Regions from separate parts of the Alkalicoccus luteus genome, predicted to be linked through region 1. Evidence: predicted binding sites of a transcription regulator. Region 1 holds the regulator's gene; each other region holds the start of a gene.
The links. The regulator LexA, encoded in region 1, represses DNA repair genes until DNA is damaged. The targets are predictions, from matches to a motif close to CGAACATATGTTCG.
Positions count from the first base shown of each region.

Region 2: uvrB (excinuclease ABC subunit UvrB) is a predicted target of LexA. The motif match lies at 1,698-1,711, and genes of this name have one in related genera.
Region 3: ACSZLD_RS07550 (YhjD family protein) is a predicted target of LexA. The motif match lies at 2,699-2,712, and genes of this name have one in related genera.

Region 1 is NZ_JBPZEY010000002.1:225,849-230,105, forward strand. It holds gene ACSZLD_RS03335 (methionine gamma-lyase family protein) at 1-452, shown strand, start outside; gene glnA (type I glutamate--ammonia ligase) at 652-1,995, shown strand; gene lexA (transcriptional repressor LexA) at 2,115-2,735, opposite strand; gene yneA (cell division suppressor protein YneA) at 2,922-3,221, shown strand; gene ACSZLD_RS03355 (YneB family resolvase-like protein) at 3,218-3,886, shown strand; gene ACSZLD_RS03360 (DUF896 domain-containing protein) at 3,924-4,160, shown strand.
Region 2 is NZ_JBPZEY010000005.1:104,382-108,638, forward strand. It holds gene uvrB (excinuclease ABC subunit UvrB) at 1-1,598, opposite strand, end outside; gene ACSZLD_RS08310 (hypothetical protein) at 1,795-3,069, opposite strand; gene ACSZLD_RS08315 (S41 family peptidase) at 3,305-4,257, opposite strand, start outside.
Region 3 is NZ_JBPZEY010000004.1:255,118-259,374, forward strand. It holds gene ACSZLD_RS07540 (ABC transporter substrate-binding protein) at 1-790, opposite strand, end outside; gene ACSZLD_RS07545 (LacI family DNA-binding transcriptional regulator) at 787-1,857, opposite strand; gene ACSZLD_RS07550 (YhjD family protein) at 2,261-2,677, opposite strand; gene ACSZLD_RS07555 (ABC transporter ATP-binding protein) at 2,935-3,759, shown strand; gene ACSZLD_RS07560 (ferritin) at 4,026-4,257, opposite strand, start outside.

The DNA.
Region 1 (4,257 bases):
GTATGTTTCAAGGCTTTTTCCTTGCTCCTCATGTCGTTGGCGAAGCACTCAAAGGAGCTGTATTCACGGCAGCTCTTCTCGAAAAAGCAGGGATGACCGTCGACCCGAAAGCTTGTGAAGCGCGCACAGATTTAATACAGTCTGTTCATTTTAACTCTGCCGAAGAAATGACGGCCTTCTGCCAAACAATTCAACAGTATTCCCCAGTAGATGCGCATGTCACCCCGCAGCCTTCTCCAATGCCGGGATACAGCGACGATGTCATTATGGCAGCCGGTGCATTTGTTCAAGGCGCAAGTATTGAGCTTTCAGCTGACGGGCCGCTGCGACCGCCTTACCGAGCATATGTCCAGGGCGGGCTCACGTTTGAACATGTAAAAACAGCAGTAACGGAAGCGGCTGCTGCAGCTGTGTCAAATGGAATAAGCAGAGAACACGAGAAAAACAGATGAAGATGGATTATAGGTGAGATAAAAGGCGATGATTTCAGTCAAAAGCACATGAACCACGATTTTGATTGTCAGAAAATTTCCCTGTTAGATTATCTGACAATCACCTTTTCATCACTCGTAAAGTTCGGTAGGATACAACTATCGCAGTTTTCAGAATTACCTGAAGCTGTTCAGATTATCGAAGGAGGAGAATATAAACATGAGCAATACGACTAAAAAAGACATAATGAAAATGGCTGAGGAGGAAAACGTTAAGTTTATCCGACTACAGTTCACTGATTTGCTGGGAATCATCAAGAACGTTGAAATCCCGGTGGACCAGCTTCCAAAAGCGCTCGACAATCTGATGATGTTTGATGGATCCTCCATCGAAGGTTTCGTTCGAATTGAAGAATCCGATATGTATCTTCATCCGGACCTTGAAACGTGGGTTGTATTCCCTTGGACTCCCGAAAAAGGAAAAGTGGCTCGTCTGATTTGTGACGTTCACAACCCGGATAAAGACCGCACGCCGTTTGCCGGTGATCCACGCGGAATTCTTAAAAAAGTACTTAAAGAAGCAGAAGATCTCGGATTCTCCGACTTCAATATTGGACCTGAGCCGGAATTCTTCCTGTTCAAAAATGATGAAAACGGAGAGCCGACTCTTGAACTTAATGATAAAGGCGGATATTTTGACCTTGCGCCTACAGACCTTGGGGAGAACTGCCGACGCGACATCGTGCTTGAACTGGAGGATATGGGCTTTGAAATTGAAGCTTCCCACCACGAGGTAGCACCTGGTCAGCATGAGATTGACTTCAAATACGCGGATGCTGTTACAACAGCTGATAACATCCAGACGTTTAAGCTCGTTGTTAAAACAATTGCGCGTAAACACGGATTGCATGCTACATTCATGCCAAAGCCGCTTTTCGGTGTGAATGGTAATGGAATGCATGCAAACATGTCTCTTTTCCGCAGTGAAAAAGATAATGCATTCTATGATGAGTCAACAGAAACTGGCATGAGTGAAACAGCTATGCAATTCCTGGCTGGTATTCTTAAGCATGCAGATGCTTTTACTGCCATTACGAATCCAACCGTTAACTCCTACAAACGACTCGTACCAGGTTATGAAGCACCTTGCTACATCGCATGGTCCATGCGTAACCGTTCACCGCTCGTGCGTATTCCTTCTTCACGTGGTCTTTCCACACGTATCGAGGTACGCAGCGTAGACCCTGCAGCTAATCCGTATCTGGCAATGGCAGCACTTCTGGCAGCAGGCCTTGACGGGGTGCGCAAGAAGCTTACTCCGCCAGAAGAAACAAACCGCAATATCTATGCGATGGATGCACAGGAGCGTGAAGCAGAAGGCATCCAGGCGCTTCCTGCATCACTGAAAGAAGCGATTGAAGCATTGGCAAAAAACGAGACGATTACGAAATCACTCGGAAGCCATGCTCTGGAACACTTCATTGAAGCGAAAGAAATTGAGTGGGATATGTTTGCCACCCAGGTTCACCCTTGGGAGCGCGAGCAGTACATCCAGACGTATTAAGAATAGCGAAGAGCTGTCCGCATCCGGACAGCTCTTCTTTTGTGAATTTAGCCGCATAAAACAGCAGCGCCTCCTGATTGTTCAGGAGGCGCTGCTGTACAGTCATCGGTTATTCCCGTTTAATGAAGCGTGCGGAACACCCCGACAACCTTACCGAGAATTTGAACGTAATCTAAGATGATCGGCTCGAGAGAAGCGTTTTCCGGCTGAAGGCGGAAATAATCCTTCTCTTTAAAAAAACGTTTGACAGTAGCTTCGTTTTCATCGGTCATGGCTACGACAATATCTCCATTATCCGCATGGGCCTGCTGGCGTACAACGACGTAATCACCGTCGAATATACCGGCTTCGATCATGGAATCACCAGAAATCTCCAGAATAAACGATTCTTCATCCTGTGCGAGACTAGCCGGAAGTGGAACATACTCTTCAACATTTTCAATCGCGGTTATCGGCTGCCCGGCCGTTACCTTACCAATTACAGGAACAGAGATAGACGGGGTATGCGCAATAGACTGGTCACCCTCCTGACCAATAACTTCAATCGCTCTCGGCTTTGTAGGATCGCGACGAATAAAGCCTTTTTTTTCTAATCTGGAAAGATGGCCGTGAACGGTCGAGCTGGAAGCGAGACCGACTGCTTCACCAATCTCTCTGACGGACGGAGGATAGCCTTTATCCTTGACCTCATCCCGGATAAAATCGAGGATCGCCTGCTGCCGGGTGGATAATTTCGTCATGTAAACACCTCATTATTTTAGGTTAGAAACATTCGAGCTTATATTTCCTTATGGAAAAGTATAGCATGAGAACAAAGGTTTCGCAAACGTTCGTTCTATTTTAATGTTGACACGAACGTTCGTTCCTTGTAAGCTGTTTATAGAATGTACGAACAAATATTCCTGCGAACAAAGGGGCGAACAGTTATGATCAGGCATTGGAACATCACAGGACCAGTAACATCACTACTTGCAGCAGCTGCTATTTTCTCAGCAGCCGGGGTAACCGGAGAAGATCATCCTGTTATGCCGGCCGACGGCGAACACGTGGTGAAGGAAGGTGAATCACTTTGGACTGTAGCTGATTCTATGTCTGAAGAGCTGGACATGAAGCTGGAAGAAACCGTATACTGGCTGAAGCAGGAAAATGAGCTGGACAATGAAACAATTTATCCTGGACAATCATTAACCGTGCCAGGCGAGTGGATTGGAGTGGCATCAGAGTGAATGCTTTTATATACTGCCGCGTAAGCACTGAAAAAGAAACACAGCAAAGTTCGTTGGCACGGCAGGAAGAAGAGCTGGCGGCAGCTGCAAAAGAATGGGGAATGAATACGGTACAAATTGAACGGGAGGAAGCGAGCGGTTATGACGTCGACAGGCCTGGGATTCTCACGATCCTGGAGGGAATGAAAGAAACTGAAGATGCTTGTTTGCTTATTCAGGATGAAACCCGGCTTGGACGAGGGAATGCCAGGATGGCTCTACTGCACCAGCTTCGTAAATATGACTGCACTGTTTATTCCATTAAGGATAATGGGAAGCTGCAAGTTTCAGAGACTGATTCAATGGTATTGGAAATTGTATCGCTTGTCGAAGAATATCAGCGCAAGCTTCAAAATGCGAAGATCAAGCGCGGGATGAAGAAGGCGGTTGATGGCGGCTACAAACCTCACAATAATTTGGAACGGCATCGCCTCGGCGGCCGTAAAAAAATGGAGGTCCCGGTAGAGGAAATCGTCCGGCTTCGTCACAACGGAATGACGTTTCATGAGATTGCAGTCATGATGCGTGGGCTTGGATTTACGGTTTCCAAAGCTACTGCTCATAGAAGGTACCGGGAATACGTGCATGAGAGCAGACTGCTTGAAAACGATTCTGTGAACCGGTAAAATGAACCTATTATTTATAATTGGAGGCATGTTACAGGTGATCAGTAAAGAAAAACTCGACCGGATTAACCTATTAGCTAAAAAAGCTAAGGCAGACGGTTTATCTATCAAAGAACAAAAAGAACAAAAAGAGCTGCGCCAGGAATATTTAAAAAACGTTCGCAGCAGTTTTCGTAATCAACTGAGCTCTGTTAAAGTGGTTGATGAAGAAGGAAATGATGTAACGCCGGAAAAGCTGAAAGCGGAAAAACGGAACAACAATATTATTCATTAGCAGATAAACCATTCTTATAAAGGAATGGTTTTTTATCAGTCTATTTGTTCATTGAATGAACAAATAGACTGAACCCGCGCCTGTCAACGATACGCCA
Region 2 (4,257 bases), on a different contig from region 1:
GCCCGGAGGAAGCCTTCTTTATCCGCATCCAGAATCGCAACGAGTGACACTTCCGGAATGTCGAGTCCCTCCCGAAGCAGGTTAATCCCTACAAGGACGTCGAATTCTCCCTGACGCAGTTCACGGATAATTTCAATGCGTTCCAGCGTTTTAATGTCTGAATGAAGGTACTGCACTTTAATCCCGACCTCTTTTAAATAGCTCGTCAGGTCCTCCGACATTTTTTTCGTCAGCGTCGTGACAAGCACACGTTCACCGCGCTCGCGCCGCAGCCGGATCTCTTCAATCAGATCATCAATCTGTCCTTCAATCGGCCGCACATCAATCGTCGGATCGAGCAGTCCCGTCGGCCGGATGATCTGCTCTACCATTTCTTTTGTATGCTCAATCTCATACGGACCTGGTGTAGCAGATACAAACACGATCTGCCGGATGTGCTTTTCGAACTCTTCAAACTTAAGCGGACGGTTATCTTTTGCCGAAGGAAGCCGGAAGCCGTGGTCAACCAGCACATTTTTGCGGGCCTGATCGCCATTGTACATGCCTCGGACCTGCGGCAGCGTCACGTGGGACTCGTCAATAATAATGAGGGAATCCTCCGGGAAATAGTCAAGCAGTGTGTACGGAGTCGCCCCGGCCTCCCGGAACGTCAGATGCCGCGAGTAGTTCTCAATTCCGGAACAGTATCCGAGCTCCTGCATCATCTCCAGATCGTAGCGTGTCCGCTGTTCCAGCCGCTGAGCCTCCAGCAGCTTGCCTCTGTCATGCATATCCTTTAAAACAGTCTCAAGCTCCGCCTCTATGTTCTTCATTGCACGCTGCAGCTTTTCTTCCCGTGTAACGAAGTGGGAAGCCGGAAAGATAGCAGCGTGCTGCCGTTCGCCTAACACTTCTCCAGTCAGCGCATCTACTTCAGTGATCCGGTCGATTTCATCACCAAAAAACTCCACTCGTAAACAGTGTTCATCGCGGGAAGCCGGGAATATCTCCACGACGTCTCCGCGCACACGGAACGTTCCCCGCTGAAAGTCGATATCGTTCCTCGTATACTGCACATCGACGAGCTGTCGCAGCAGGTCATTGCGTTCACGCTCATCGCCGGTCCTTAATGACACAACAAGATCCCGGTATTCCTCCGGGGAACCCAGGCCGTAAATGCAGGAAACGCTGGCCACGATGATGACATCGTCGCGCTCAAACAGTGAACTCGTCGCGGAGTGGCGCAGCTTATCAATTTCATCATTTATGCTGGCATCTTTTTCGATAAACGTATCCGACTGCGGAATATATGCTTCCGGCTGATAATAGTCATAGTAGCTGACGAAATATTCGACCCGGTTTTCCGGGAAAAACTCTTTAAACTCGCTGTATAGTTGTCCGGCAAGTGTTTTGTTGTGAGCAATGATCAGCGTCGGCTTTTTCACCCGTTCGATCACGTTGGACATCGTAAATGTTTTACCTGTTCCGGTAGCCCCCAGCAAGGTCTGGAATTTCTCTCCCTGCTGAATGCCTTCTACGAGCTTTTCAATTGCTTGCGGTTGATCGCCTGCAGGCTTGTATTTGGATTCTAACTTAAATGGATAGGTTTCAACAGCCACGTTCTGTCACCTTGCCTTCCCTCATTAAACTTTATTCTCCTCATCTAATACCCGATTTTATCCTGATTCACCCATTATATCACGAAATGCAGCTCCGTGCGAACATACATTCTGTTCCTGATTTGGAAGCAGTCCGTCCGGGCTTATACGTCAAAAAACTGTTCCGGAAATGTTCCGGAACAGCCGCGCAGCACAGTCAGCTGCTTTTTTCTTCGTGAGTATTTTCCTTCTCTTCGTCAGCACCTGCGGTTTCTCTGCGATCCTGACGAAGGACGACAAGAGAACGGAGTCCGCGCAGTGATAAATTTGTGTTCTCGTCATCCGGAATAAACAGGCATCCAATTAAATAATGATCGTTCTCATAAATCGACGCCTGCGCAATTCGCTTTTCGCCGTCGCGGTCTACTACTTCCAGCTTCGCATACGCAGAACTCTGTTGCAGCGCTTCGTAAAATGCCGCCTGCGTTTCCACCTGCACACCGTTTGTCTTGACGATGGTTTCGCCCGGCAGAATGTTCAGCTTCTCAGCAGTCGATCCCGGCAGTACACCAAGCACCGTCAGCCCGTTTTCCCGTGCGGTATAAATGCTGACACTTCTTCGGTCTGCTGCCTCAAACGCCCATCCGGCGCTCACACGGCCGAGGAGAACAACGGCGGCGGCTGCGTAAATCATTACCGGCATAAAGAAAGAGGCTGCGAAGAAAACCCCGGTAAGAAGAGCCGTCACAAACAGTCTCGCTCCAACTCGCTCCGATGCAACATCTGGATAACTAGACTGCGCCTTCACCTGATAGCCGAGCAGAAACGGAATCAGCATAAAGCCAAACGTTCCGGTCCCTCCGTCAAGCAGCGGCCACCATCCCTGTGAAACAGTTCCTCCCGCTGGAAAGAGCACCACCGCAGGCATCAGCCAAAGGTTCGATACGGTGTGAGCCCCGACCATCTTGCCGCGAGGACTATTCTGCAAAAGCGGAGAAGAAGAAGCCGCTGTTCGGAATAAAACGGCTTCAAGCAGCATAAGCGTTACGAGCAGCACGCCCAAGTGAAGCATATTCACTTCCTGAAGGGACGCAAGCATACCGTTCAGCCAGGCAGAATCGGTGCCGCCGGCTGGTAAAAAGGGCAAAAGAAGCATAGAAACAGCTGCGGTTACCGTAAAGCTATACCAGGAAGCATGCTGGAACGGCAGCTGGAGCAGCCATACTGCTGTAAACAGCAGCAGAAGTGCATAGGACAGCTCGACCCCGGTTACGACAAAAACAACCGCTGCAGTGAATCCGGCGATCAGTGCTTTAGGTACCGGTGAAAGCAGTGCACTGACAACGTCATGCACCTTCGTATGAAAATGGCGCCTCTCCCGCTTTACGCGTTTTATATGATAAAGAAACAGCCCAAGCACAAATATGTATGTCAGCGGATGCAGAAACAGTCTGCCAACCGCCGTTAACGCTTCAAGCAAAACGGATCCCATGGTGATTCCCTCCTAAACAAACCTGTATATTCTATTCTAAAGGAATTCTTGGAAAAGAACAGCATTTTTCGATTAACTTTTCGTGTCGTTTCTCACCATTATCCCCATGGATTTTATCAATAATAGTCCGCTTTATACGATCAGGTGAAATAACGCATGATGTTCGGGGACACGACGTGATGTGTTCATGAAAAAGAGACTCCGGAAGCGGATCCGGAGTCTCCCTTACAATTATTTACTGAGCCTGTTCCAGCAACAGGTTGAGTGCCTCCTGATACTGAAGATCGTTTTCCTGATCCTGAACGGATTCAATAATCCGTTCCTGAATCGCATCAGCAGTTTCTTCATTGATTTCACCGGTTGCCTCAAGTCCCTCGTCTTCCTGGAATGAGCGGACGGCGTCTTCTGTTGCTTCATCAAAATAGCCGTCTGTCCGATCAGTTTCGTAACCGAGGCCTGTCAGCATTTCCTGTGCACTTTCGACATGCTCACTGAACATATCGAGTACGAGCGGTTCTTCCGCATCAATCGGCGTGCTGTAGAAATAATCAGGCTGCTCAACTTCTACGGTCGGACTGACACCTGCCTCATTGATGTCATTGCCGTCTGATGTAAGCCAACGGAAAAGTGTCAGCTTGAGCTGACTGCCGTCGTCCATCGGCATTGTCTGCTGAACGGTACCTTTGCCGAACGTCGTCGTACCAACGATATCGTGGCCGCCTGCTTCTAGCAGAGCCGCTGCCAGAATTTCAGATGCAGAGGCACTTCCTTCATTAATTAATCCAACAATTGGATAATCCTTTTCTTCTTCCAGATTGGAAACGTGCCGGGTTCTGTCTCCTTCCCGGTCCTCGATCTGAACGACTGTTTCTCCACCAGGAATAATCAGGTCTCCAATGTCTTCAACACTTTGCAGATATCCGCCGGGATTACCGCGGACATCGATCATCAGGCCATCGATGCCTTCTGACTCAAGCTCACCAAGCTCTTCTTCAAACCGTTCAGCTGTATTTTCAGAGAAAGAACGGATTTCAAGAACTCCGATGCTCTGGCCGTCCTGTTCCACAATGTCTCCGTATACTGTTTCCACCGGAATTTCATCGCGCACAACATCGACGTCCATATAGTCCGACATTCCGGGACGGTCTATCGTCAGCGTGACCGTCGTTCCTTTTTCCCCGCGAATTT
Region 3 (4,257 bases), on a different contig from region 1:
TCCCCTGCATGTACATAACAGATTCCCCGTTGGCAAATGCGGTGTTGCCTATGTTGTAATCATGGCCAAATACATCGTTATCCGTGTATTGAAGCAGTTCTTCCAGCTTTTCTGCAACTTCTCCGTACTCTTCGCTGAAGGACGTTTCTCCTGTTTCCAGCCTTTCAAAAAATGCTTCTCCGTGTATATTGGAAGCCAGCGCGTTCAGCGGAGGTAAAATGGTCCAGGATTCCCCGTAAGTAGAATAAAACGGCGTTTCTCCCGCAGACTCAATCTCTTCTGCCAGTGCAATAAATTCGTCCCACGTTTCCGGAACCTCAAGCCCTAGCTCCTCAAACTTTTCCTTATTATAAATGACTCCATTTGCATTAACCGTATGCGGCAGAGCATAAAGCTCATCAGTACCTGTAAGTCGCTTCAGCATATCTTCGTATTCATCCAATATTCCCTCTGTATTCGCATCACCGGTCATATCCTTAAACATTCCTGAGTCGCCAATGTCTCCGAACGTTGCACCTCCATTAATCGTTAACACATCGGGAATATCATTTTGCGTAAGGCGTGAAAGCAGCACTGTATCGGCATCCGGTACGTTATTTTGTTCAATCGTGATACCTGGATTCTCTTCTTCAAACTTGGCAATCAGCTGGTCAAACTCCCCGACAGCCTCACCTTTAAATTGGAAAAACTCTAGCTCGACTGTATCGCCGCTTCCGTCGGCATTGCCTCCGCAGGCTGCCAGCATCGTCATGACCCCTGCCAAACTGCTTACCCACACTGCTTTTTTCATGATACATCCTCCCCTTCGGTATGTTTTTTGCGCCAACCGCACGAATCACGAATCACCATTTCTGTCGGAACAATAACTTGCAGCGGAACGTCCCGCCCCTCGATCCGATTTCGAAGCAGGTGCGCTGCCGTTCTTCCCATTTGTGTACTATGCAGCTTCGTTGTTGTAAGCGGCGGTGTGACATAGCTTGCGTACTCAATATCGTCTACACTGACAATCGCGGTATGCTGCGGAACTTTCAACCCTTTCTCATGAAGCGCCCGGATCGCTCCCAGCGCCATTGGATCACTGGCAATAAAAAATGCTTCTGGAAGATTTTCCTGCCGGAGTGCTTCACGCATCAACTGGTAGCCCGCGTATGAGTTCCAGTCGCCTATTTCATCGTTTCCTAAATAAACCAGACCTTCTTCATAAAGCTGCCTGTCTTTCATGTAGCGGATATAATGCGCAAGCCTTTGGTCCACTGCCTGCTTCTCGCTCCCATCTGTGCGCTGGGTGAATTCTCTTCCGCCAATAAACCCGATTCGCCGGTGACCGAGTGAAAGAAGGTGATTCAACACATTTTCTGAGGCTTGCGCAAGGTCAGACGTCACAGAATCAAATCTGGCTTTGTCGGGATTCTGATCAACAAACACAATATTTTTACCGGGATACAAGGAAGCGATATCATCTGCCACCGATTTTCCGATGACAATAATTCCATCCAGCTCATGCAACTTCTCCTCACCCGTTCTTCTCCGCAGTCTCACCGTCTGGACAATGCGCATGTCCAGCTCGTAGGCCTGCTCTTCAATCCCGTCGATAATCTCTTTAAAATACGGATCCTCTTTGTCATCCTCTGTGTTATTCCAGGTAAGAATGCCGATTTTCCAAGTCCGGATTGTTTTCTTAACGTACTGCTTTCGACTACGCTGTCGGAGAGGTTTGTAGTCCAGCTTTTTCGCTACCTCCAGTACCCGCTGCCTTGTTTCATCCAGTACTACAATCGATTGATCATTATTTAATATACGAGAAACGGTGGCAATCGAAACATGTGCTTCTTTTGCTACTTCTTTTATTGTCGCCAAGTAAAAAACACCTCCTCTTTCACTAAAATTTCATTTGCGATATATGTAGATTAGCACCGTGTATTCGCTTCCAAAAGTGCAATTTCGGTAAAACATCGGTAAAATAATTGTTTTTTACGAAAATACCCGCTTTATTTTACTTATTATTTTACCGATAAAAATTCTATTTTACTGATCTTTTCCAAAATAGCCGCTTCGTTTGTCTGTACAATTGTCGCTTTTTGGATAGCTGCACGATAATTCAGTCGATCTTCCCCTCTACAGTAGCTCTGAACCAGGACACGCCCTTTTTTGAATTCCCGAAAAAAGCTTCCGGCCTGCGCCGAAAGCCAAGTACACCTGTGCTCCTGCCTCATTCGATACCGTCATTTTCAAAACGGGAGCATGACGCCCCGGCTTTGACTTACATAGGCTGACTTTTCCACGGGGCTTCTGCGTGCAGCAGCGTTTTAAAGTCCTGCTCCGGATCGAAGGCAAGCCGGCGCAGATGTGCTTCGACGCGGCGCTTCAAAATCGGAGCCATAATGCAGTGGCTGAATTCGTAGCCCCGGCACCGGCTTTTATAGCGCACTTCTTTTTTCGTCGGCTTTGCACTTTCCCAAATTTTCATATCTGCTCCGCGCAGCTCTTTCCGCAGTTCGTTCAAGAAGGCTCCATTGCGGCTTTCCAGCTTAAAAAACCAGTCTTCGTAGACATCGGCAAACTTCATTTTAGATGTCCGCACGTACTCACGGTCGTGCTCCAGCGCCCGTTTTGCCCAGACGCTGTCGACATAGCGGAAAAATAAAATTTTTTCATAATCGTCCATGAGTGCTTTCATCGCAGCTCACCCTCGCACATGAGAATATATGTTCCCATTACCATAGCACGATTGTTTGAAGCCTGACAAGACGGGCGTTCGATGTTTCACAGTGACAGACAGCTGCTGAATCCGCTCGTGCTAACTACTCCAGCTTTTTTTAGATTTATTTTTCGGACGGACAATTGACTTTTTCAAACGTGCATACTATGATAAAGCTATTGTGAAACTGATAATCATTCTCAAATAAACAGACAGCAGAAAGGACTGACGTGCTCATGCCCTCCATGCATGCGGAACATATACGGGTCGGCTACGGCGACAAGCCGATCATCAACGATCTGACGGTGTCGATTCCAGCCGGCAAGGTAACGACGATCATCGGACCGAACGGCTGTGGAAAATCAACGTTCCTGAAAACGTGTACGCGCCTTCTCGCAGCGTCCTCCGGCTCGGTGTATCTGGACGGAGCAGCGGTGTCAAAAATTCCGACGAAGGAGCTCGCCCGCAGCATGGCGATCCTGCCGCAGACGCAGAACAGCGCGGCTGGCCTCACCGTTTATGAACTCGTTTCCTACGGCCGCTTTCCATATCAGCGCGGCTTCGGACGCCTGAGCCGGGAAGACCGCCGCATGATTGACGAAGCGATGGAGATGACGGGAACCAGTGCCTTTGCAGACAAGCCGGTCGACGGATTGTCCGGCGGGCAGCGGCAGCGGGTCTGGATCGCAATGGCGCTCGCCCAGAATACGGAGCTCATTTTTCTTGATGAACCGACGACGTATCTGGACATGGCGCATCAGCTGGAAGTCCTCGAACTGCTGCAGCGCCTGAACCGGCTTGAAAACCGTACGATCGTCATGGTGCTGCATGACCTGAATCAGGCTGCACGTTTTTCGGATTACTTAATTGCGATGAAAGACGGCGATGTCCGCTCACACGGGAGCGCTCAGGACATTATGCAGCCGCACGTGCTGCGCGACGTCTTTTCCATTGAAGCCGTCATCGGAAAAGATCCCGTAACAGGAACGCCGATGTGCATGAGCTACCAGCTCGCCTGCCCGCAGGAACAGCACCTCCTTCACCCTTCTGTAAATGGATAACCGTACGTAAACCTTTTAAAACGGGCCTCTGCCCGTTTTTTTCTTTTGAAAAAATGAGAGGCTTTCCCGCTCTACAGGCTGCATCATAGAGGCCGACAGCGGCGGACACGTACCTCAATCACGTACCACCGTAAACATTACACAAACCCGCCTGCAAACAACAATGCCTTCCCCCGTTGAGACGCGCTGATCGTATGTGGCTGCTTGAAGCGGCCTGCAGCAAAAAACAGCTCCGGCCTGATACGGCTGCAGCTGCTTCTCTTGCTTTATTCCTCTGGTTTGAAGGTTCGTTTGCCAAGCTCCTGATCGAGCAGCTCAAACGCCTGGCTGTCTTGATCCATGCGCTTCAGCCGGTGGATGAGCGTATCAAACGCCGCCTCTTCTTCCACCTGTTCTTCAATAAACCAGTTCAGGAAAGTCATCGTCGCATGTTCGCGCTCATCCAGCGCCAGATCAGCTAGCTTGTAAATGCGCTTCGTCACTTCTTTTTCATGCTCA